4 regions of the Streptomyces sp. NPDC051018 genome follow, and region 3 is predicted to be linked to each of the others. Evidence: riboswitches for the same ligand, from Rfam matches in the RefSeq annotation. Region 3 holds a riboswitch; each other region holds the start of a gene.

What was found. A riboswitch is a leader RNA that binds a small molecule or an ion and turns the genes downstream of it on or off. The one in region 3 is predicted to bind cyclic di-AMP.
Positions count from the first base shown of each region.
Region 1: another riboswitch for cyclic di-AMP. It lies ahead of ACIBCM_RS04375 (peptidoglycan DD-metalloendopeptidase family protein); the one in region 3 lies ahead of ACIBCM_RS32925 (M23 family metallopeptidase).
Region 2: another riboswitch for cyclic di-AMP. It lies ahead of ACIBCM_RS27345 (transglycosylase family protein); the one in region 3 lies ahead of ACIBCM_RS32925 (M23 family metallopeptidase).
Region 4: another riboswitch for cyclic di-AMP. It lies ahead of ACIBCM_RS22345 (transglycosylase SLT domain-containing protein); the one in region 3 lies ahead of ACIBCM_RS32925 (M23 family metallopeptidase).

Region 1 covers NZ_JBITFN010000002.1:116,578-122,422, forward strand. The annotation lists gene ACIBCM_RS04355 (aspartate aminotransferase family protein) at 1-17, shown strand, start outside; gene ACIBCM_RS04360 (helix-turn-helix domain-containing protein) at 143-763, shown strand; gene ACIBCM_RS04365 (DUF6126 family protein) at 883-1,068, shown strand; gene ACIBCM_RS04370 (tyrosine-protein phosphatase) at 1,099-1,911, opposite strand; cyclic di-AMP (ydaO/yuaA leader) riboswitch at 2,952-3,106, shown strand; gene ACIBCM_RS04375 (peptidoglycan DD-metalloendopeptidase family protein) at 3,111-4,079, shown strand; gene ACIBCM_RS04380 (STM4011 family radical SAM protein) at 4,186-5,052, opposite strand; gene ACIBCM_RS04385 (STM4012 family radical SAM protein) at 5,063-5,845, opposite strand, start outside.
Region 2 covers NZ_JBITFN010000019.1:12,578-18,422, reverse strand. The annotation lists gene ACIBCM_RS27355 (cytochrome P450) at 1-1,177, shown strand, start outside; gene ACIBCM_RS27350 (transglycosylase family protein) at 1,291-2,238, shown strand; cyclic di-AMP (ydaO/yuaA leader) riboswitch at 2,527-2,702, shown strand; gene ACIBCM_RS27345 (transglycosylase family protein) at 2,707-3,429, shown strand; gene eno (phosphopyruvate hydratase) at 3,880-5,166, shown strand; gene ACIBCM_RS27335 (septum formation initiator family protein) at 5,261-5,731, shown strand; gene ACIBCM_RS27330 (DUF501 domain-containing protein) at 5,817-5,845, shown strand, end outside.
Region 3 covers NZ_JBITFN010000030.1:54,356-60,200, reverse strand. The annotation lists gene trmB (tRNA (guanosine(46)-N7)-methyltransferase TrmB) at 1-41, shown strand, start outside; gene ACIBCM_RS32930 (PrsW family intramembrane metalloprotease) at 426-1,682, shown strand; gene ACIBCM_RS32925 (M23 family metallopeptidase) at 2,042-3,085, opposite strand; cyclic di-AMP (ydaO/yuaA leader) riboswitch at 3,097-3,243, opposite strand; gene ACIBCM_RS32920 (PP2C family protein-serine/threonine phosphatase) at 3,517-4,677, opposite strand; tRNA gene ACIBCM_RS32915 (tRNA-Met) at 5,135-5,208, opposite strand; gene ACIBCM_RS32910 (MerR family transcriptional regulator) at 5,306-5,845, opposite strand, start outside.
Region 4 covers NZ_JBITFN010000013.1:13,864-19,708, reverse strand. The annotation lists gene ACIBCM_RS22365 (ATP-binding protein) at 1-294, opposite strand, end outside; gene ACIBCM_RS22360 (Scr1 family TA system antitoxin-like transcriptional regulator) at 458-1,312, shown strand; gene ACIBCM_RS22355 (DUF397 domain-containing protein) at 1,309-1,494, shown strand; gene ACIBCM_RS22350 (NAD(P)-dependent alcohol dehydrogenase) at 1,678-2,646, shown strand; cyclic di-AMP (ydaO/yuaA leader) riboswitch at 3,078-3,236, shown strand; gene ACIBCM_RS22345 (transglycosylase SLT domain-containing protein) at 3,241-3,723, shown strand; gene ACIBCM_RS22340 (DNA helicase) at 4,135-5,166, shown strand; gene ACIBCM_RS22335 (MFS transporter) at 5,217-5,845, opposite strand, start outside.

The sequences.
Region 1 (5,845 bases), on a different contig from region 3:
CCGTTGCCCACCGCTGAGCCCCCCGGACGGCTCCCACCCGCTGAGCCCCCCGGACGGCTCCCGTTCGGGCTCCCGGCGGAATAGATTTTGCCTCTGGGGCAAGAAATTTGCCTCAGGGGCATTTTCCTGGCGCAATGGTCTTATGCAGAGTCCTCCCGGGGGCCACCCCCCGGAGCCCCGTTCTCCTGCCGGAGAAGCGCCCGTGGAGCTGCCCGACGTGGCACCCCGGCTGCGCGATCTGCGCCGCCGCCGCGGCCTCACACTGGAAGCCGCCGCACTGCGCGCCGGACTCTCACCCGCGCATCTCTCCCGGCTGGAGACCGGACGCCGGCAGCCCTCGCTGCCGATGCTGCTCAGTCTCGCCAGGATCTACGGTACGACAGTCGCCGAGCTGCTGGGTGAGCTGGCGCCCGAGCACGACCCCGTGATCCGGGCCGGCAGCCGCGAGCCCTCCGAGGCCGACGGCTGGACCTACCACCAGGTAGGCGGCCCCGGCCGGGCCATGCAGGCGCTCCGGCTGATCGTCCCGTACGGCGCCCAGGGCGATCTCGTCCGGGTCCACCCCGGCGAGGAGTGGCTCCATGTCCTCGACGGAAGGGTCCGGCTCAGCCTCGGCGAGACCGTGCACGAACTCGGGCCCGGGGACAGCGCGCACTACGACTCGCTCACCCCGCACCGCATCGCGGCGGCCACCCGCGACGGCGCCGAGATGCTGTTCGTCCACACTCTGATCCAGAGCCCCGACATCCATCCCCATATCTGACCGGCCGCGCGCGGCCGGACTTCCCCCGGCCGCGGTTCAGCGGGGTCGGAGCAGGCCCGGGACCCGGAGTGCGGACCGTCACCATCCACAGTCACAGATCGAGTGAAGAGAGGCCGACGATGTCGGAATCACCTGTTGTACCGGAAGGCTCCGGCTTCGCCGAAGGGCGGAAGAACGGAGAGGTGGAGAAGGAGAAGGAAGGACGGTTCCCCCGCGGAATCTGGATCCGCCTCCTCGCCTACCTGGTGGTGGGCCATGTGCTCGCCGGATTCCTCTACCTGCTCTTCGAGGTCGGCGCCAAGTAGCGGACCGCCCCGTTCACCCTCGTAGGACGCTCATCCCTCGTCGAGGAGGCGCGCCCGCAGCCGCTCGCGCGTCTCCGGGGCCACGCGCAGCCCGTCACCGAGATAGCGCTCGGTGGTGCCCCAGGTCGCCTCGATCGCGTCGAAGGCGGAGTGGAGGTACTCCCGGCGAGCGTCGAAGAGGGGCCTGAGCAGCTCCATCACCTCGGGCGACATCCCGGCCGGGGAGTTGTCCTTGCGCCGGACCAGATAGCGGCGGTGAGGGTCGTTGGACTTCAGATAGTCCGCCTCGATCGCCTCCCGCTCCACACCGACCGCGAGCAGCGACACGGCGATGGACAGCCCCGCGCGGTCCTTGCCCGCGGCGCAGTGCATCAGCGCGGGCACACTGTCCTCGGCCAGCGCGTGCAGAATCCTGCTGTGCTCGCCGGTGCGCTGGGTGATCATCACGCGGTACGACTCGGACATCCGGTCGGCCGCCTTCCCGTCCGCCAGGATCGTCCGCAGCTGGTCGAGGTCACCCTCGCGGACCATCGTCCAGAACTCCGCGCCGTCGGCCGGATCGCTGAGCGGCAGATTCAGGTTCCGTACGCCCGGCAGTGCCACGTCCGGGCCCTCCAGCCGCATATCGGCGGCATTGCGGAAGTCGAAGATCGTGTGCAGCCCCAGCCCGGAGAGGAAGGACGCGTCACTCGCCGTCGCGTCGGCGAGATGACCGCTGCGGAAGAGCCGCCCGTGCCGCACCGTCCTGCCGTCCACGGTCGGGAGCCCGCCGACATCGCGGAAATTGCGTACCCCGGTCAGTTCCGGCTCGGTCGACGGGACCTGCGGCAGCTGCTGCGTCACAAAGGCTCCTGAGGGTCACTGCCGTCGGCGCCGGTCGCCGACTGTGGCGTGTTCTCGACGATACGACATGGGTTCTTCGGGCAATTACTTTGTCCTTCCTGGTGGGAGCGTGCCCGGTGCCTTGATCCATGTCCGATGCTGAGTGATTATGTTGAATTGTATTGATTTCTGGGCTGTGGGGGCGGTGGTGCTCGGTCGGGGGTCGGGTCCGGGGGTCGCGGCCGGGCTCGTGGCGGCCCTCTCTATCGGTCACAGGGCGGCCGTGCCGTTGCCGGCGGGTCGTGGGCCGGAGGGTGGGTCGTGGCGGGCCCCTGGGGTGTGAGCCCGCGGTGGCGATGGGTGTCCCGCTCCGGGGCCGGACATCGCCCCGGGGTGGTCGGGGGTTCGCTGCTTTCCGAAGTGCGTGTTCCCGTGGTGAAGTTCGGATGGCGAACTGGAGGAGGAGTTCTCCTGGTGGGGGAATGGGCCGTTCTGGCCGACGCCTCTGCCGCAGGTGAATGCCCTTCAGGCGCCGCGTCATGGGAGCCGGATGGGCTGGCGCGGAAAAAATTTAGCGGCCATTCGGAGCGGAGTCGCGACCGGAATCGCCGGAGGCGCCTCCGGCGTGATCAGGATTCGTGGGTGTGCCTCAGGGAGGGGTGCTCATGACGTCCGGCTGAACGGCAGGCGACTTGTTGCCGACGGTATCGCCCGAAAAGTGACGGGAAGTTGAACGGCCGGGCGTGGCCGCCATGGCCTATAGGGGCTTCTGGTCATCATGTCCGAATTGAACCCTTAGGTATAACGTGCCCTGTCTGTAGGGGAGATGGTTCCGCTCGTGAGCAGGATCATATTCGTGACGGTGTGTGGCCGGATCGGGAAAGAGGAATTCGGCCGCCCAAGGGGAGTTGGCGGAGCCGGGTAGACAGAGGGTGACCGGGTATTCCGCGCCGGAAAGATCCGTGTCACGGATCGGGAAAAGGCTCGGCTTGTTCCCTTCGGCGCGGCCGGTCTACGGTCACGGCAGTTCGGACGGAACGCCTAATCCTGCCGCCGTCCGGAATTCCCACCCACCCACGCGTGGCAGGAGCGGGGGACCCAGGTAGTACGCCGATCCCGGAGTTCCGGACGGCTTGGGGTGAAGTCGCGCTGCCGCGCGGCCGGGCATCTCCAGCCCTAACCCGACAGCTCACCCCGCAGGCGCCGGAGAGGAATGCGTCATGCCCAAAAAGGGTAAGCACCGCCGAATTACGTCCAGCCCCCTCACCCGTGGCTTCGTCGCCGCCGGTACCGGTGGCGCGGCCATCGCCCTTCCGCTGATGGGTGCGAGCGGCGCCCAGGCGGCGGAGCAGTCGGCCCCCGCGACCGTCGCCGCCGTCCCCGCCGCCCCGGTGGCCCAGCAGTCCGCCGCCGCTCCCGTGACCTACCGCGTGGTGGCGGGCGACTATCTGTCCAAGATCGCCGCGGACCACAACCTCAGCGGCGGCTGGCAGAAGCTCTACGCCGACAATCGCGAGGCCGTCGGTGAGAACCCCTCGCTGATCCACCCCGGCCTGGAGCTGACCCTCGGCGCCAAGGCCAAGGCCAAGAGCGACGCCCCGGCGAAGTCCGAGACCCGCTCGGAGCCCCGCGCCTCGCGTGACGACGCCCGTGAGAGCGCCCCGGCCCCGGCCGCCCCGAAGGAGACCGCCTCCAACACGTCCGCGTCGGCCGGCTCGGTCGAGGCCACCGACGACGACGCCGCGCAGAGCACCCCCGAGCCGAGCGCTCCCCAGGCCGGCGGCGGCTACACCACCCCGGTCGCGTCCGCCAACGTCAGCACCCCGTACCGCGCCTCGGGCTCCATGTGGTCCAGCGGCTACCACACCGGTGTCGACTTCACCGCCTCCACCGGTACCAGCATCCGGTCCATCGGCCCCGGCACCGTCGTCTCCGCCGGCTGGAGCGGCTCGTACGGCAACGAGGTCGTCATCAAGCACGCCGACGGCAACTACTCCCAGTACGCCCACCTCTCCTCGCTCTCCGTCTCCGCGGGCCAGAGCGTGAGCGGTGGACAGCAGATCGGGCTCGCCGGCTCCACCGGCAACTCCACCGGCCCGCACCTGCACTTCGAGGTCCGCACCGGCCCCGGCTACGGCTCCGACATCGACCCGGTGGCCTATCTGCGCCAGCACGGCGTCTCTCTCTGACGTTCGTACCAACGCCCGCAACCCCTCGTGCCGCCCGGCGGTGGCACGGGGGGTTGCGGCGTGCTCCCGCTTCGGTGATCCGGTCCGGCGGGTGGGCCGAGCGGGATCACCACACCGTCAGGCCCCCGGGCCGGGCGGCGGGGACGCGTTCCAGTACGCCGCCCGCGAAGACGTCGTACAGCGGGAGCGCCTCCAGATGCACATAACCGATGTGGCAGTCGCAGACGGCGAGCGGGCAGGCGCGCGGGCGCAGCGCGGTCCGGTACGAGCCGTCGTACAGATTGCCCAGTTCGGCGGGGACGAAGTGGCAGCGGCGCACGGTGCCGTCGCCGTCCACCGAGACGACCGACTCGCCCGTCCGGCAGGGGAGACCGGCCGAGCGGTGCGGATGGCGGCTGTACGGGAACAGGGGATCGAGCGCGGTCCACTCCGCGGCTTCCGGGTCCGTGTACCGGTGGCCTTCCGCGGCGTTCACCCAGAGGTAGACCTGAGAGGGAAGTCCGGCGCGGAGCCGGCGGGCGTGCTCCAGATGCTCGGGCAGCCCGACCACACCGACACTGAAGCGGATGCCCAGCCCGGTCAGCTCACGGCACTTGCCGAGGAACCTCTCGTACGGGGTCTGCCCGGGGTGGTAGGTGCACCAGAGCGCGAGCGTCCCGGGATCGGCGTCCGCGAGCCAGTCCGTGCGGCAGCTGAGATTGGTCTGGATCGCCACCCGCCGCACCTGCGGCAGCCGGGACAGCTCGACCAGAGTGCGCCGGTACCAGGAACGGACCAGGCCCTCGCCCCAGGGTGTGAACAGCACCGAGAGCCGGTCACCGGTCCCCGCCGACACCCAGGCGGCGAACCGCTCCAGGGCCGCCCGGTCGGCGCGCAGCTGTGCGGGGGAGTCGCGCCGCTTGGCGAACGGACAGTACGGACAGTCGTAGTCGCAGGAGGCCAGCGGCCCCCGGTACAGGACGGTCAGATCCACGGTGCCGTCCTCACTTCGGCTCGTACGCGGCCATCGCGGCGCGCACGGCGGGGGAGAACAGCTCCGGTCCCAGCGCGTCCGAATACGCCAGCCCCTCGGCGCTGAGCCTCAGCCGGCCGGGCGGTGCGTCCGCGTCGAGCCAGCCCAGTGCGGCGAACCGCGCCAGCTCGGGTCCGAAGTCGTCACCGGGGTCGCCGCCGAAACGCTCCCGGTAGCCCGCCGTCTCCATTCCCTCGGCCTGGAGCAGCGACTGAAGCAGATGGCGGCGGCGCGCCTCGCCCTCGTCCACCGCGAGCCCGACCTCCGCGTGGGCGAAGTCCTCGGTCTCCGTGTAGTCGTCGATGATCGTGCGTATCCCGGGCATCCGGACGGCGTAGTCGAAGGAGTAGTGGAGGCGCGAGGTGTAGGAGCGGGCGCCGCAGCCGAGGCCGATCATGCCGTCGGTCTGGCAGGCGTAGTCATCGGCGTCGCCGTGCCCCGCGAGCGCCGGACCGTGCCCGGCGGCCGTCCCGCCCGGCACCGCGCCCGGGCCGGGGGTACGCGTACCCGGACCGATGGTCATCGCACCACGCGCGGGGGTACCGGAGACCGGGGAGCCGCTTACGGCGACCGTGGCCCCCGCGCCGCTCGCCGCGCCTGTGCCGCCCGTGTCCCCGGCGTCCCGGCGGCGGAACATCCGCATCGACACCTGGTCATAGCCGTGGGCCAGCAGATGGTCACGCCCCAGGCGGTACAGCCGCAGCCGCTGGTCGTCCCAGGCCGCGTCGCTCCCGGGCCCGGTCCGGCCGAGACC
Region 2 (5,845 bases), on a different contig from region 3:
CGCCTGGCTGAGGGAACACGCGCCGGTCCACCGGACCACGCTCCCCAGCGGTGTGGAGGCATGGCTCGTCACCCGTTACGCCGACGCCCGGCAGGCCCTCGCCGACCAGCGGCTGTCGAAGAACCCCGTCCACCATGACGAGCCCGCCCACGCCCGGGGCCGCACCGGCATCCCGGGGGAGCGCAAGGCGGAGCTGATGACGCATCTGCTGAACATCGACCCGCCCGACCACACCCGGCTGCGGCGGCTGGTGTCCAAGGCGTTCACACCCCGGCGGGTCGCGGAATTCGCCCCGCGGGTCCAGGAGCTGACGGACCGGCTCATCGACGGCTTCGCCGGGCGGGGGAGCGCCGATCTCATCCATGAGTTCGCCTTCCCGCTGCCCATCTACGCCATCTGCGATCTGCTCGGCGTACCGCCCGAGGACCAGGACGACTTCCGGGACTGGGCGGGAATGATGATCCGGCACGGCGGGGGACCGCGGGGCGGGGTGGCCCGGTCGGTGAAGAAGATGCGCGGTTATCTGGCGGAGCTGATCCACCGCAAGCGCGAGTCCCCGGGGGACGATCTGATCTCCGGGCTGATCCGGGCGAGCGACCATGGGGAGCATCTGACGGAGAACGAGGCCGCAGCCATGGCCTTTATCCTCCTCTTCGCCGGTTTTGAGACGACCGTGAACCTCATTGGAAATGGCGTCTATGCCCTACTTCGCCACCCGGAGCAGCGAGCCCGTCTCCAGGCGTCCCTCGACGCGGGGGAGGCCGGTCTGCTGGAGACGGCGGTGGAGGAACTGCTGCGCTACGACGGGCCCGTCGAGATGGCGACCTGGCGCTTCGCGACGGAGGCGCTGACCATCGGCGGCCGGGAGATCGCCGCGGGTGATCCCGTACTGGTCGTGCTGGCGGCGGCCGACCGCGACCCGGAGAAGTTCGGCCGGCCCGATGTCCTCGACCTCTCCCGGAGTGACAATCAGCACCTCGGATACGGGCACGGCATCCACTACTGTCTGGGCGCGCCCCTGGCCCGGCTGGAGGGGCAGACGGCGATCGCGACCCTGCTGCGGCGGCTGCCCGACCTGAGGCTGACGGGGGATCCGGCGGATTTGCGCTGGCGTGGCGGCCTGATCATGCGTGGACTGCGCACCCTGCCCGTGGAGTTCGCGAACCGATACAACTGACGGAAAGTCAATTCCGTGACTCGGGCGTGATCTGCACATCATCGACTTGTGACAGACGTTCGGGTGCCGCTACCTTTCACCCCCGTCCCGGGTGTCACGTGAAAGGCAACTGCATGCTCTCCGGAAATGGTCGCCATCGCCGTCCCCGTCAGGCCCCTGCCATCGTCGTCGCCGCGGGGGTGACGGGATCCGCCATCGCGATCCCCCTCCTCGGCGCGGGCTCGGCGTCCGCGGTCGACGGGGCGGTGTGGGACCGGGTCGCGGAGTGCGAGAGCGCGGGCCTGTGGAGCGCGAACACCGGCAACGGCTACTACGGCGGACTCCAGTTCTCCCAGCAGGTCTGGGAGGACTTCGGCGGTACGGAGTACGCGGCCCGGCCCGATCTCGCCAGCCGCTCCCAGCAGATAGCCGTCGCGGAGAAGGTCCTTGCCGCGCAGGGTCCCCAGGCGTGGCCGTCGTGCGGCACGCTCGCGGGGCTGGCGCCCGGTGGCACCGATACGGGGGCGGCGGTCGACCCCGGGCCCGCGCCCGCACCCTCCGGTACCCCGTCCGGCGCTCCCTCCGGCACCCCGGCTCCCGGGCAGAAGGCCCCCGGAGAGCAGAAGGCGCCCGGGGCGAAGGCACCGGGAAAGAAGACGCCCGCACCGGGGGCGACGGCCCCGGCCGCGCCCGGCGGCGGCAGCGCGGGCAGCGGTACGCCCGGCGCCGAGCCCGCGCCCGAGGCGACCGGCTCCTCCTCCGCCGACCCGGCCGACCCCACCGCGCCCACCGGCCCGGGTGGTGCGGACAAGAGCCGTGGAACGGACGGCGATCGCGCCTCGCGGAGCGACTCCGCGGCCCGCCCCGGCGCCAACGACCAGAAGCAGACGGGCGGTACCGGCGCCGCGGAGGTCCCGCCCCTCACCTACACGGTCAAGCCCGGCGACAACCTCTGGGCCATCGCGGAGGAGAAGAAGCTGGAGGGCGGCTGGCCCGCGCTCTACGAGACCAACCGGGAGACCGTCGGCGCCGATCCGGACCTCATCCTTCCCGGTCAGAGCCTTGAACTGGGCTCGGAGTAGCGGGAATCCACCCGGAAATCGCGCCCCGGTTCACACCTCTTTGTCCGATTCTGCGCAAGTGAGACATGGGTCTCTTTGCCGAATCCGGCCCATCCCGTCCGGCGGAATGTTTCATTCCGTACTCGACCTGCGGAAACGCGGGTTGTGGCAGTGGCGGGATGGGCGGTTTTTCCCTGATGGGCCTCTTTGAACATCCGGGACAGGTGTGCCTACGGTCTGAACCGCTCGCCACCGCGGGCACCGTCGACCGTCACGCCGAATCCTGCCGTCGGTCGGGGGGAACAGTCGTCGCTCAGAGCGCCGAAGGCAGGAGCGGGGGACCCAAGGTAAGTGCCGGACCCGTCCGTCGAGGATGAACGACGGGCACCCGGCTCGGGGTGAAGCCGCGCGCCAGGACGCGCGGCCGGGCAACTCACTTGGCCCGAACCCGACAGCTCACCTCGCAGGCGTCGGTGAGGAGATCGTTCCATGCTGTTTTCCAGCAAGGGCAAGCACCGCCGCCCGTCCAAGGCCGCCAAGATCGTCGCGTTCGCCGGCATCACCGGTGCCGCCGTCGCCGCACCGCTGATCGGCGCCACCTCCGCCTCCGCCGCCACCGCCTCCGAGTGGGACCGGGTCGCCCAGTGCGAGTCCGGCGGCAACTGGTCCATCAACACCGGCAACGGTTACTACGGCGGCCTCCAGTTCTCGTCCTCCACCTGGGCCGCGTTCGGCGGGACCGCGTACGCCCCCAACGCCCACCAGGCGTCCAAGTCGCAGCAGATCGAGATCGCCGAGAAGGTCCTCGCGGGCCAGGGCAAGGGTGCCTGGCCGAGCTGTGGTGTGGGCCTGTCCAACTCCGCGTACACGGGCTCCTCCAGCTCCGGCTCCTCGCAGCAGTCCCAGTCGCAGTCCCAGTCCCAGTCCCACCAGCAGTCGAAGCCCGCGCAGAAGCGCGCCGAGGCCCCGACCACCCGCTCCGAGCGCTCCCACGCCCCGGCGCAGCAGCAGGAGTCCCCGAAGCCCGCCGCCAAGGCCAAGGGCTTCCAGAAGGGTGACGGCGAGTACGAGGTCAAGGCCGGCGACACCCTGAGCAAGATCGCCGAGGCGAAGAACGTCGACGGCGGCTGGCAGAAGCTGTTCGAGCTGAACAAGGACATCGTGGACGACGCCGATGTCATCTACCCGGGCCAGCAGCTCCACCTGAGCTGACCCCGCACTCCGCACGGCATCCGCCGACCGCACAGGCACCCGCCCGGAGCACGGAGCCCCGTCCCCCGGCGGGGCACCTGTCCGCGGCACGGCACCTGTCCGCGGCACGCACCCGCCCCCGGCGGGGCACCGGAGCACCCCGGTCCGACGCGCTTCCCCCGTACGCGCCGGACCGGGGTTTTCCCGTGATCCGCCCGAGCCGCCGGGCGGACGGGATGCCCGCGCCCCCGCCGCGTACATCTCCCGGAGCGGTCCCGGTACCCCCGCGACGGGCCTTACCGATGGGTAGTGATCACCCGTCCGCCCGTCCTTTTCTCCCTCGCCGACGCGCTTCACGCCGTTTTTCGTCCCAGGGAGCGGGCAGCGACAGGGCCACGACCCCCGGCCGGTTAGGCTCGTGCCGCAAGGCCGATGAGGCCCTGCACTTCCAGCGTCACATCCCAGAAGGAGATGCTCGTGCCGTCCATCGACGTCGTCGTAGCCCGGGAAATCCTGGACTCCCGAGGCAATCCCACGGTCGAGGTCGAGGTCGGCCTCGACGACGGAAGCACCGGCCGTGCCGCCGTTCCCTCCGGTGCCTCCACCGGAGCGTTCGAGGCCCTTGAGCTGCGCGACGGTGACAAGGACCGTTACCAGGGCAAGGGCGTCGAGAAGGCCGTCCTCGCCGTCATCGAGCAGATCGGCCCGGAGCTGGTCGGCTACGACGCCACCGAGCAGCGCCTGATCGACCAGGCGATGTTCGACCTGGACGCCACCCCGGACAAGTCCTCGCTCGGCGCCAACGCCATCCTCGGTGTCTCCCTCGCCGTGGCGCACGCCGCGTCCGAGGCGTCCGACCTGCCGCTCTTCCGCTACCTCGGCGGCCCGAACGCGCATCTGCTGCCCGTTCCGATGATGAACATCCTCAACGGCGGCTCGCACGCCGACTCCAATGTGGACATCCAGGAGTTCATGATCGCGCCGATCGGCGCGGAGTCCTTCTCCGAGGCCCTGCGCTGGGGCACCGAGGTCTACCACACCCTCAAGAAGGTCCTGAAGCAGAAGGGCCTGTCCACCGGCCTCGGCGACGAGGGCGGCTTCGCGCCGAACCTCGACTCCAACCGCGCCGCGCTCGACCTCATCCTCGAAGCGATCAAGGAAGCCGGGTACGCCCCCGGCAGGGAGATCGCGCTCGCGCTCGACGTCGCCGCGTCCGAGTTCTACAAGGACGGCGCCTACGAGTTCGAGGGCAAGTCCCGCTCGGCCGCCGAGATGACCGAGTACTACGAGGAGCTGGCCGCGGCCTACCCGCTGGTCTCCATCGAGGACCCGCTGTTCGAGGACGACTGGGAGGGCTGGAAGGTCCTCACCGAGCGCCTCGGCTCCAAGGTCCAGATTGTCGGCGACGACCTCTTCGTGACCAACCCGGAGCGCCTGGCCCGGGGCATCGAGGACGGCGCCGCCAACGCCCTCCTCGTCAAGGTCAACCAGATCGGCTCGCTCACCGAGACCCTGGACGCCGTCGAGCTGGCCCAGCGCAACGGTTTCAAGTGCATGATGTCCCACCGCTCCGGTGAGACCGAGGACGTCACCATCGCCGACCTCGCCGTCGCCACCAACTGCGGCCAGATCAAGACCGGCGCCCCGGCCCGCTCCGAGCGCGTCGCCAAGTACAACCAGCTGCTGCGCATCGAGGAGATCCTCGACGACGCGGCGGTCTACGCGGGGCGCAGCGCGTTCCCCCGCTTCAAGGGCTGATCCGGCGCCGGTCCTGCCAGTCGTTCGTACGTCCCCGGCCCGGTCCCGTACCGTGTCCGGGGACGTACGCGCGTAAGGACACGGGAGGCGAGTGATGGCCGGGAAGGACCGGGACCGGTTCTCCACCGCGACCAGGCTGAGGCTGCTCGGCGAGCAGACCGCGGCCCGTGTCTACCGCTCCCAGACCCGGCGCCAGGCCCGCCGCTCCCGGCTCACCGGCCGTGCGGCGTTCCTCGTGCTGGTCGTCTGCTCGCTGGTCGTCGCGCTCGCGTACCCCATGCGGCAGTACGTGTCCCAGCGCGGCGACATCGCCGACCAGCGGGACCGTATGGCCGAGGCGGAACAGCAGGTCGAACGGCTCCGTGACGAGAAGGCCCGCCTCCAGGACGAGATGTACATCCGGCGGCTGGCCCGGGAACATCTGCACTATGTGCTGCCCGGCGAGACCGGGTACACGATGATCGACCCCGAGGCCGAGGAGAAGCGCCGCACGGACGAGGGGTCGGCCGACCGGCCCTGGTACTCGAACGTCTGGGAAGGCGTCGACAACGCGGACCGCGACTGAGTACCGGCGCGGCCGGACCCTCCCCCCGGGGCGGGCGATCCCGGCACGGCCGGGCACACCGGACAGAACAAGATCCAAGGCAGGCATGGAAACCCCTCCACCCACCACCGAACC
Region 3 (5,845 bases):
TCCGCCGCCGTGCCGAGCCCTCGCCCGGGGCCGTTTCCTAGACGTCCGCCCCCGAGGGTGCGCGGCGCCGCCGCGAAGGTGTGCGTCGGCAGGTGTGCGTCGGCCGAACCGTGCGGGCCTGCCGGGGCGGCCCCGAACCCCGCCCGCGGCTCCCCGTCCGAGGTGTCTCGTCCCCGTCCCGCCAGGGCGCCTCGCGGCCATGCCCGTCCACGGAACTCCCGGCGCGCAACCGCCGGCCGTCCTCTGCGCCATCGCCAGGTGTCAGTACCTGTCGTTAGGGTCGACGGGTGTACGAGCCGTCGACCCCGCATCCATCGCCGCGCCCGGCGGGCCGACCGCCGCCCCACGCGGCGGATTCACCCGGTCCCTGGGCGGCGGCGCACCCCGCGGTTCCCGCGTTCGACCCGCGGCCGCAGTTCACCGCGATGCCGGAACAGGCCCGCTGGCGTTACAAACCGCGCCGGGCCTCCCGGTTCTGGCACAACAAGGCGGTCCGGGCCGGGATCCTCATCGTGCTGCTCGCGCTGTCCGGACTCGTCATCCTCGCCCTCGTACGCGAGCAGACGGGCACGGAGGGCTTCCTCGTCGGCCTCGCGCTCGCAACCCTGCCCGTACCGCTGCTCGCCACCGTGTTCCGCTGGCTGGACCGGGTCGAACCGGGCCCCTGGCGCAATCTGGTGTTCGCGTTCGCCTGGGGCGCGTTCGCCGCGGCACTCGTCGCGATCATCGCGAACACGTTCGCGACCCGCTGGATAGCCACCACCACCGCCGACCCCACCAGCGCGGACGCTCTCGGGGCGACCGTGATCGCCCCCGTCGTGGAGGAGAGCGCGAAGGCCGCCGCGGTCCTGCTGATCTTCACCTTCCGGCGACGGGACTTCACCGGCCTCGTCGACGGAGTCGTGATCGCCGGTTTCACCGCGACCGGCTTCGCCTTCACCGAGAACATCCTCTATCTGGGCACCGCGTTCGACGAGGACCAGGAGACGGGCTCGTCGGGCTTCGCCTCGGTCACCGCGGCGACCTTCTTCGTACGGATCGTCATGTCCCCGTTCGCGCATCCGCTGTTCACGGTGCTGACCGGTCTGGGTTTCGGTCTCGCCGCCCTGGCGGCGCGGCGCGCGCGGGTGCGGCGGATCGCGCTGCCGCTCACCGGACTCGTGCTGGCGATCGGCATGCACGCGGTGTGGAACGGCTCGGCCTCGCTGCTCGGCCCCTGGGGCTTCTATGTGGTGTACGGGGTGTTCATGGTCCCCGTCTTCGGACTGCTCACCTGGCTGACGATCTGGTCCCGGCAGCGCGAACTGCGCACGATCTCCGCCCAGCTGCCCGCCTACGCGGCCGCCGGCTGGCTGTCACCCAACGAGCCGCCGGCCCTGTCGTCCATGAAGGCCCGCAGGACCGCGCGGGAGATCGCCCGGCGTACGCACGGACCGGGCGCGGCGCACGCGGTGGCGGAGTACCAGCGGTTCGCGACCTCGCTGGCGTTTCTGCGCCACCGGGCCGAGCGGGGTGCCGCGGACCCGGACTTCACCGAGCGGGAGCAGGAACTGCTGCACCACATGTGGCAGCGCAAGGGGATGGCGGGCCCGGCGCTGACCTACGCGGCCCGCGCGACGGGACGGGTGTGGGTGCCGCCCCCGCACCGCGACTACGAGGGGTTCAACCCGTACCGCATCTGAGCCGGTGTGCCCCCACGGCTCGTACGGGAGCGGCCGAGGGGGCGGAAGTGGGAGAGGGTACGGCACCGGCAGCCCTGGCATCGGGGGGTATGCGCCAGGGCTGCCGGAGTTCGGTGATCCGGGCCATCGAGGTGGTCCGGACGGTTGGGCACTCCGTACCGATCCGTTCGGTTCGGCGGTACGGGTCGCGCAGAAGTGGGTCCGTTACGCCGTCCCCTGCCTGGACCCGACGACAGTACAGGCACGAGGACGGACGCAGGCACGAGGACAGGGATGGGGACGAGCACGGGAAGGGACTCAGGTACGGCTCGCCCTGGACGTGTCTCCCGGTCACCGGGGCAGGGAGAGTTCCCGCCGGATCAGAGGGTGAGGCCCTTGCTCCGCAGCCAGGACGCCGGGTCGATCGTGCTCCCGCCGGGCGTCTTGACCTCGAGGTGCAGATGGGCGCCGGTCACATTGCCGGTCGCGCCGACGCGGCCAATCGTTTCGCCCGAGCCGACCTTCTGGCCCGCGCTCGCGTTGATGGACGACAGGTGCGCGTACATCACCTCCGTACCGTCGTTCAGCTCCAGCACGATGCGGTAGCCGTACGACCCGGACCAGCCCGCAGCCTTGATGGTGCCGCTGGTCACGGCCTTGACGGGGGTGCCCGTCGGGGCGGCGAAGTCGAGGCCGGTGTGCTGGCCCGAGGACCAGAGCGAGCCCGACTGGCCGAAGGAGGAGGTGATCGTGTACGAGGAGGTCGGCAGCGAGAAGCTCTTCGCGAGCTTGGCGAGACGCTCGGCCTCCGCCTTGGCCTTCGCCTCCGCCTCGGCCTTCTTCTTCTTGGCCTCCGCCTCGGCCCTGGCCTTGGCCTCCGCCTTCCTCGCCTCGGCGGCGGCCTTCTCGGCCGCGGCCCTCTCCTCCGCGGCCTTCTTCTCCGCGTCCGCCTGGGACTGCTGCTGCTCGGCCTGCTGAAGGATGCGGGAGCGCAGGGCCTCACCGGCGCCCTGGGCCTGGTCACTCGTCCCGGCGCCCTCGGTGGCCTCGGCAGCGCTGCCGCCGATGGTGCCCATCGCGGCGAGCGCGGTGCCGGCGTCACCGTCACCGCCACCGGAGTCCTCGGACGGCTTCAGGCCGTCGGGCAGGTTCTCCGCGAAGCCGTCGGGGAGGGAGATGGAGACCGCGGGCTTGTTCTGCGCGGTGGCGATACCACCCGCGCCGACCGCCGCGATCACCCCGACACCGAGCACCGTGGAGCTGCGGGCGATTCCGCCCCGCTGCTTCATGACACGGTGGCGGCCACGCACCGGACGGACTGAGTCCGCCGTGGGGTTCCACTCTCCGAAGGACCGTTCGGCCCCTTCTCGGCTGAAGACACCGGACCTGGCGGGTGCCTCCGGGGCAGGACTGTTGGACGCCACTGAGGCGTTCTCCTTTCCTTCCTTCTCGCCTACCGGGTTAGCTGACGGGTTCGGAGCAGGAAGGTCTCCTACGAGTTCCTCCGCAGGGTGCGAAGGCGCCCGATTCACCCCAAAAGGTGGTTCCCCGGTTCCCTTGCGGGATTCGGCGCACGCGCACGGCGCCGTCCTGACGACGGCTGGGACAACCGCGCTGCGTTATCGAACGTTAATAGACACGGGGACCGGATTCCAAGCCGTTCCGGTGGATCGCTCGTGACCGGGCGCCGGACCAACCGGGACACAAGCGACCGGAGTCGGGCGACTTGATGCCCACTCGGCCGACATCACATCGCTGATGGTTCATCACATGCCGAACAGAAGGCCGTACTTCACTACCCGCAGTACGGGGGCCGGGATGAGAACAGTTTCATCGAGGCGTTGCCCGCCCCTCATCACCGGAGACCGTCCGGCGCTCCCGGCTGTGGGACAACCGACACCGTTCTCCGGCGTGTCGGCTGCCGTTCACCCGCCCGGGTGAGGGCCAGCATCGCCATGTCGTCCGTGGCGCCGCCGCCCGTATGCCGGCGTACATCCTCGACCAGGGCGTCCAGCAGCTCCCCCGGGCCGGGAAAAATCCGGCCGGCCAGCCGGATGCCGGGCTCGTAGAAGACCCCGGCCGCGTTTCTTGCCTCGGAGAGCCCGTCCGTGTAGATCAGCAGGGTGGATCCCGCCGGCAGGGGATACTCCTCGGCCCGGTCCGGCCACTCCCCCAGCTCGCCCATGCCGAGCGGCAGCGCGGGCTCACGCGGCGCCAGCTCCTCCAGCAGACCGTCACCGTGCAGCATCAGCGGCTCGGGATGACCCCTGTTCACCAGGCGTACGGCGCCCCGCCCCCGTGGGATCTCCGCGAGTACGGCGGTGGCGAACCCCTCGAACGTGTCCAGGCTGCCCCGCCTCTTGGCCTCACGGACGAGCGCTCGTTCCAGTCGCTCGGCCACACCCTCCAGCGAACTCTCCTGCTCGGCCGCCTCCCTGAATGCGCCGATGATCACGGCCACCGTCTCAACGGCCCCCAGCCCCTTCCCCCGTACGTCCCCCACCACCAGCCGCACACCGTGCGGAGTGTCCTGCACGGCGTAGAGGTCGCCCCCGATGAAGGCGTCGGCGAGCGCGGCCTCGTACCGCGCGGCGATCTGGAGCCCGCCGATCTCCTCGGCGGGCGTGGGCAGCACGGCGCGCTGCGCGGCCTCGGCGATGACCCGCGCCGAGGCGAGCCGCTGCCCGCTGCGGCGCACGACCCGGTTGATCAGTAAGGCGAGCAGCGAGACGGTGACCACGGTGGTCAGCTCGGTGTATCCGGCGGACTGCGTGAGCGTCTTGTCGTACAGATGCAGCGACAGCTCCGCGAGGGACGCCGTGATCCCGGTCAGCAGGGTGTTGGTCCAGGAGAAGAAGGGGGCCGCGACCAGCGGGGCCGCGGCGAACAGCGGCACGCCGGTGAAGTTCTCCGGCGCCAGCAGGTCATGGGTCACCCCGCCGACGATCATCAGCACCGGCAGTACGCGGAGGAAGCGGCGGGCGCCGAATCCACTGCGCTGCTCCACGTCCGCCAAGGGTGCACTCCTCCCCGGTCCGCCCGCGCGGCAGCGGCCCGGTACCGCGCCCCCTCCAGGTTCGCCCCAACCGGGCCGGGGAGCGAGCCGCCATCGGCCGAATGGGGTACGGACACGACCTCCGGCCACCGGTTCCGATTCCGGTTCCGGTTCTGGACCGGGTCGATGTCTGGAACGGGCTACCGCTTGTAGCTCTGGCTCTGGCTCCGATTCCGGTTCCTGCTCCAGTTCCGGTTCGGGTTCCGTCAGGTGCTGACCGTCGGGCCGGGGCCTTGTCACACCGCACGAGCGGGGGTGCGCAACGCCGTCGTACAGGGTCATGGGCTCCGTGGATCGGCCATGCGCCGGGGGACGGACGACGAGTGTGACGTCGGCACACGTCGGCGGGGAGGGCAAGCCGTGGGACAACACGCCGATGGCCCGGCACTCCATCGAGTGCCGGGCCATCGGCTTTCAGTAGCGGGGACAGGATTTGAACCTGCGACCTCTGGGTTATGAGCCCAGCGAGCTACCGAGCTGCTCCACCCCGCGTCGGTGAACACAACCCTACGCCATCCGGAGCAAGATCCACTCCCATTTTCGACGCGGTGGCCCTCGAAAGCCGGAATCCGGCTCGGGGAGGCGGGGGTCAGTCGGTGAGATGGCGCTCCCCATAGACCGTCATGGCGTCCCGGACGAAGGCGGCCGTTCCCTCCCCGTACTTGTCGTAGTTGGCGCCGAAACGCTCGTCGGCGACGTACATCTCACCGAGCCCGATGAAATGTTCCCTGCTCAGCGCGCCGATGGCGCCCGTCGCCGCCTGCCACTCGTACATCCGGGCGGTGATCGCCTGCACCTCGTCGCTGTCGGCGGGCCTGCCGTCCTTCAGGGCCAGGGCGTAGTCCCTGGCGATCGCCTCGTGCTCCTCCCGGTGGTCGCGCCTCTGGCTCTCGTCGAGCGAACGCCACCAGCGGTCGCCCCGCTCGTACGCCTCCCGGCCCCAGCTCTCGGTCACCTCCCGCTCGTACCGCGAGTGGTCGAAGCCGTCGAGCACTTCCTCGGCCATGAGTTCCTCCCCCTTCTCGGTCTTGTGGAGAGTGGTCCGCACCGAGGCGATCTGCCGCCCGATGCGCTCGCGCTCCTGCTCCAGCAGCCGCAGATGGGCGCGGAGCGCGGCGGTGGTGTCGCG
Region 4 (5,845 bases), on a different contig from region 3:
GAGCGGCAGATCGCCCCGGGCGTCGGTGACTTCCAGCCGGAGCGCGCCGAAGGCCGTGTCGTAGGTGAGCGTGAGCCGGAAACCCCGGTCCCGTACGCGGGCGTGGAGCGCCGCGTTGGCCGCCAGTTCGGCGACGACGACCTCGGCGCGGTCGGTGACAGCGGCCGGGATTCCCCAGCGGCGCAGTTCCCCGACCGTGAGCTGCCGGGCTAGGCGGGCACCCCGGCGAGTGGTGGGCAGCCGCCGGGAGAACACACGTACGGTGAGCGCGCTCTGGGGCGCGGTGAAGTACATGGCGGCCACGATGGCGGCGGCTTCAGACCCTCCACCAGCACCGGACCCCGTACGCGCGGGCCGCGTACGGAGTTTTTCCATGGACAGTACGCCTGCCGTCCCCTCACTCTGGGTGAGTTCGGCTCGGGGGTGCGGCCCCGCAAGGCTCCGGAAGGTGTGGCGTATGACCATCGATGAGACCGAGACCACGGCGGGCGACTGGGAACGGGAACCCACCCCCTCGGACAGCTTGCGCACCTTCGGAGCCGTCGTCCAGGCGTTACGCGAACACGCCGGCCTCAGCCGCGCCGAATTCGGCCTCCGCGTCCGCTTCTCCAAGCACACCGTGGAGTCGGTGGAACTGGGCCGCCGCATGCCCGACGAGGCGTTCGTCGAACGCGCCGAACAGGCCCTGGGCAACACGGGCGCGCTACGGAGGGCGGCCAGACACCTGACCAGGGGCGAACCGGGGCTGGCCGCCTGGTTCCGGCGGTGGGCGAAGCTGGAGAAGGTGGCGGTGAGCCTCAGCACGTACGAGTGCAGGCTGGTGCCGGGGTTGTTGCAGTCGGAGGGGTACGCGCGGGCGGCGTTCGACAGCCGCGTTCCACCGCTGTCCGACGACCAAATGGAGGCTCAGGTGACCGCCCGGCTGAAGCGACAACAGCTCATCCGGGAACGTCCCAACACCTCATTCAGTTTCGTGGTGGACGAGCACATCGTGCAGCGTCGGCTTGGTGGTGTCGAAGTCACTCGCCAGTTGTTGGATCACATGCTGGCCTTCACCTCACTCCGAAACGTGTCGTTTCAGATCATGCCGACAGCGTGCCACTCTCATGCCGGTCTGGATGGCCCACTGGCCTTGTTGGAAACTCCCGACGGAAGACACCTTGCGTACTCCGAGGGTCAAGAGAGCGGCCGATTGATCGCTGACCCAAAAGAGGCCGCCGTCCTGCATCGGCGGTATGCAACACTCCGCTCACAGGCCCTCAACCCCTTGGAGTCCGTGGGCCTGCTGGAGCGGATCAGAGGAGCACGATGAGCGACACCGAACCAGTCTGGTTCAAGTCCCTTTACAGCGGCACCGCCGGCGACAATTGCGTCGAGGTCGCCACCATAGAAGGGGCTGTTCTTGTCCGGGACTCGAAGGACCTGGCGCGCCCACACGTCACCGTCAACCCCCAAGGGTGGGCGCAGTTCATCGAGTACGCCGCACAACACTGAAGCCGTACGCCTGCACAACGTCAGCCGACCCCGGCCCGAACCAACGGAACGGGCCGGACCGGCGGGCGAGGAGGGCACCACCCGGCCTCTGACATATGGGGGACATCTAGGGGACCCGGAGGCTGGTCAGAGGTTCGATCCGGCGCGATGCTCTGGGGCAGCATCCGAACCAGGGGGGACCCCATGAAGGCCATCGTCCATGACTTGTACGGCTCCGCGGACGGCTTAGAGCTGCGCGACATCGACCGCCCCGTTCCCCGGGACAGCGAAGTGCTGGTCCAGGTGCGCGCCGCCGGGGTGGATCCGAGCATCCTGCACCTCATGACGGGCAAGCCCTATATGGCCCGCCTCGCCTTCGGGTTCCGCAAGCCCAAGAACCCCGTTCGCGGCTGGGACCTCGCCGGGGTGGTCGAGACGGTCGGTGCGAAGGTGACGGGCTTCAAGCCGGGTGACGAGGTCTTCGGCAGCGGCGACGGATCGCTGGCCGAGTACGCCTGCGCCAGGGCCGACAAGCTCGCGCCCAAGCCCGGCAACCTCACCTTCGAGCAGGCCGCGGCTCTCCCCGTCTCCGGGGTCACCGCCCACCAGGGCCTCAGCGGCAGGGCGCGCCCGAGGCCGGGGCAGAAAGTACTGGTCATCGGCGCCTCCGGCGGCATCGGGACCTACGCCGTCCAGCTCGCCGCCTCGTACGGAGCCGAGGTCACCGCCGTCTGCGGCCCCGGCAAGGCCGACTTCGTCCGGACCCTGGGCGCCACCGACGTCCTCGACTACACCACCCAGGAGATCACCGACGGCGGGCACCGGTTCGACGTCATCCTCGACACCGCCGGCAACCGCCCGCTGTCCCTGCTGCGCCGCGCACTCGCCCCCAAGGGCGTCCTGGTCATGGCCGGAGGCGAAGGCGGCGGCGACTGGGTGGGCGGCCTGGGCCGCCAGCTCCACGGCTACGCGCTCTCGCCGTTCCTGGGCCAGACGCTGAGCTCCCTGATCGCGCTGGTGCGCCACAAGGACCTGATGATCCTCAAGAAGCTCGCCGAGGACGGCACGATCGCACCGGTCGTCGACCGCGCCTACCCGCTGACCGAAGCCGTCGCCGCGATCAAGCACCTGGAGACGGGCCATCCCCGGGGCAAGATCGTCGTGACCGTATGAGCCGTGCCCGTATGAACCGGGCGATCGCGGCCAGGGCCGGGGCACGGAGGACGCCGTACGCGGGGCACGATGAGAGGCCCTACCCCTTCTGGGAACTATGGAGCCCCTCACACCCAATGGATGAAATGTCCCATTTGGCTGCTTTCTCGCCAATAAACCTAAACGCCCTTCGCTATGGCGTCTTTTGAATAACGACTCCATAAGTGACAAGCGTCACCCGGAGACCCGAAACGATCAATTCACTCCCCGGCCATCCCATCGCCATGAAAAGCGAGTTGGGCCCCTCCGCCGGATCATGGAAATCCGGCACCCGAAAGCCAGACCCGGAAATGGGTTTCGAAAAGGAAACCGCGCCTTGTCTCCCTCGCCCGGTCTCGTCTACGGTCATCGTCGACTCGGGACGGAACGCCTCATCCTGCCGCCGTCCCGCACAGAGCCGACCGACTACTCACTCACGGCAGGAGCGGGGGAACCAGGTAAGTCGCCGGTACCGCAAGGGACCGGCTAGGGGTGAATCCGCGCCTTCGGGTGCGGTAGGGCATCTCCAGCCCGAATCCGACAGCTCACCTCGCAGGCGACGGAGAGGAACTCAATATGTCTGCCCAGGTAAAGCTGTCCCGTTTCGGAACCCGCTCGCTCACCAGGGGTCTTGTCGCGCTCGGCGCGGCCGGCGCCGTGCTGGCGCTCCCGCTGGCCGGTGCCGCCACGGCCCACGCCGCCCCCGCCGCCACGACGGCGACCCAGGCCACGACGTACCCCGACAACCTCGACGGCTGGATCAGGGAAGCGCTGTCCGTCATGGCCGATCACGGAATTCCCGGCAGCTATGAGGGAATTCACCGGAACATCATGCGCGAGTCCTCCGGAAACCCGCTGGCGATCAACAACTGGGACTCCAACGCCGTGGCCGGAACGCCGTCCAAGGGCCTTCTCCAGGTGATTGACCCGACCTTCCGGGCCTACCACGTTCCGGGTACGTCCACCGACAGCTACGACCCGGTCGCCAATATCGCCGCAGCCTGCAACTACGCGGCCGACCGGTACGGATCGATCGACAATGTCTTCGGGCCGTACTGACACTGCCTGAACTCCATACGCGAGAACGCCCCCGGGATCCCGGGGGCGTTCTCGCGTATGGAGGCCGATATGCCCCCGCACCCTGCGACAGCAGACGGAAGACAGGACGGAGGAGGAGACCGGGAGCGGAAGGACCCGCGAACCCGGCGGGGTCGGGCGTCCACAGGATCGGGGTAACTGCCGCCAACGAGAGGCGTGTTGACAATGTCAACACGCCTCTCTACGTTGTGGGCCGGTTCTTTCCTGCTTCCGTTGAGCAGCCGTGCGGGGCTTGTTCCGGGGGCATGTCATGCGACACAGGGGGGTGTGAGTCATGGGTGAAGCCACGGCGGACGGGCGGGGTGCTCCCGGGCTCGGGGGAGGCGTTGCGCGAGCTGTACGCGGATCTGCGCCGGGAGGCCGTACGGGGGGTTGTCTCCGAACTCACCTTCCGGGCACGGGCCCAGGCCATCGGGTTGGGGGAAGCCGAACAGATACGGCTGCGGGCCGAGCTCGCTCACCGGCACTCCGGCCGTCCTGCTCACCCGGTCCCGGCTGCTGTGCCAGTCCCTCGCGCCCCTGGTACGGGCGCTGGGCACCGAGGACGCGGGGGTGACGGTGGCGACGGCGCACTCCTGGCTCGCCCGCTGGTACGGGGAGGTCGCCCCGAGAACCGACGACGGCTGGTACGACTGGCCGGCGTTCTACGAACGGGCGGCCCTTCGCGAGGCGCCCGGCGCGCTGAGTCTGGTCGTGGACGAGGGCCAGGATCTGCCGCCCGCCTTCTACCGGCTGTGCCGGCTGCTCGGGGCGGAGGTGACCGTGTTCGCCGACGAGTGCCAGCGGCTCACCGACACCCGGTCGACCCTGGGGGAGATCGAACGGGGTCTCGGCGCCTGCGCCCGGCACGGCCTCGGCGGAAACCACCGCAACACCCGTCAGATCGCCGAGCTGGCCGCCCGCTTCCACACGGGCGCCATATCTCCCGCGCTGCCCGGGCGGATCGGGCCGCGTCCCCGGCTGCACCGGCTGACCGGCCCCGGGGCCGTGACCGATCTGCTGGTCTCCCTGGCGCGGGAGAGGCCGGGAGACAGCATCGGGGTCGTCGTCAACTCGACCCGTACGCAGTTCGAGCTCATCACCCTGCTGGAGCGGCGGGCTCCGGAGCTGAGGCCGCAGATGTACACCGCCCAGGCCGCCCACGGCAGATACCGCACGCTTGATCTGTCCCGCCCCGGCCCGGTCGTCGTCCACCGGGCCGGCGCCAAGGGGCTCGGCTTCGACACGGTCGTCGTCCCCGACACGGAGACGGACGCGGCGGCGGACCCCACCTCCGCGTCGCTGCGGATGGCGTACTACGTCCTGACCACCCGCGCCCGCCGCAACCTCCACCTGGCCTTCACGGGCACGACGGAGCCACCGACACTGGCGGACATCCCGGGGGACGTCCTGGTCCGGGGGTGAGGCGGGGGGGGGTTCGGCCCGGGGTGAGGGGTGGGGCCGGGCGGCGGCGGTCAGCCGGTGGTGGCCCGTTCGGGGGCCGGGCGGGCGCTGTCGGGTGCCGCGGCCGGCAGGGGCTCCGGTACGGCTCCGGGGGCGGGGGTTCCGAGGGCTCCGGGGTCTGGGGCTCCGGGGGCTCCGGAATCCGGTTCCTTCAGGAAGAAGGTGAGGACCAGGCCGATGAGATAGACGGAGGCGAGGACCCAGACCGTGCCCTCGATGCCGAGCGGGCCGACCAGACCCGCGACGGCCGAGCCGGCGAACTGGCTGAGCCCGGCACCCAGGTTGAGGATGGCGACCGCGGCGGCGACATGACGCGGGGCGAGCAGCGGCATGATCGCGGACAGGGGGACGAACGCCCCCAGCGCCAGGCCGTAGACGACGGCGACGGCCAGGGTGACTCCGAAGCTGGGGCCGACCGCCTCGGGCACGTAGTAGAGGGCCAGCACGGTCACGAAACAGCCGAGCCCGCCCGCCCAGGCGACCGTGTTGACGCCCCCGATCCAGTCGGCCACATAGCCGGACAGCAGATTGGCGGCGACGTTGGCGAGGAGCATCGTGCCCCAGATGGTCTGCCACTGGGCGGTGGAGAAGCCGATGTCGTTGACCATATGGGTCGTCAGGAACACGACGAAGGCATAGA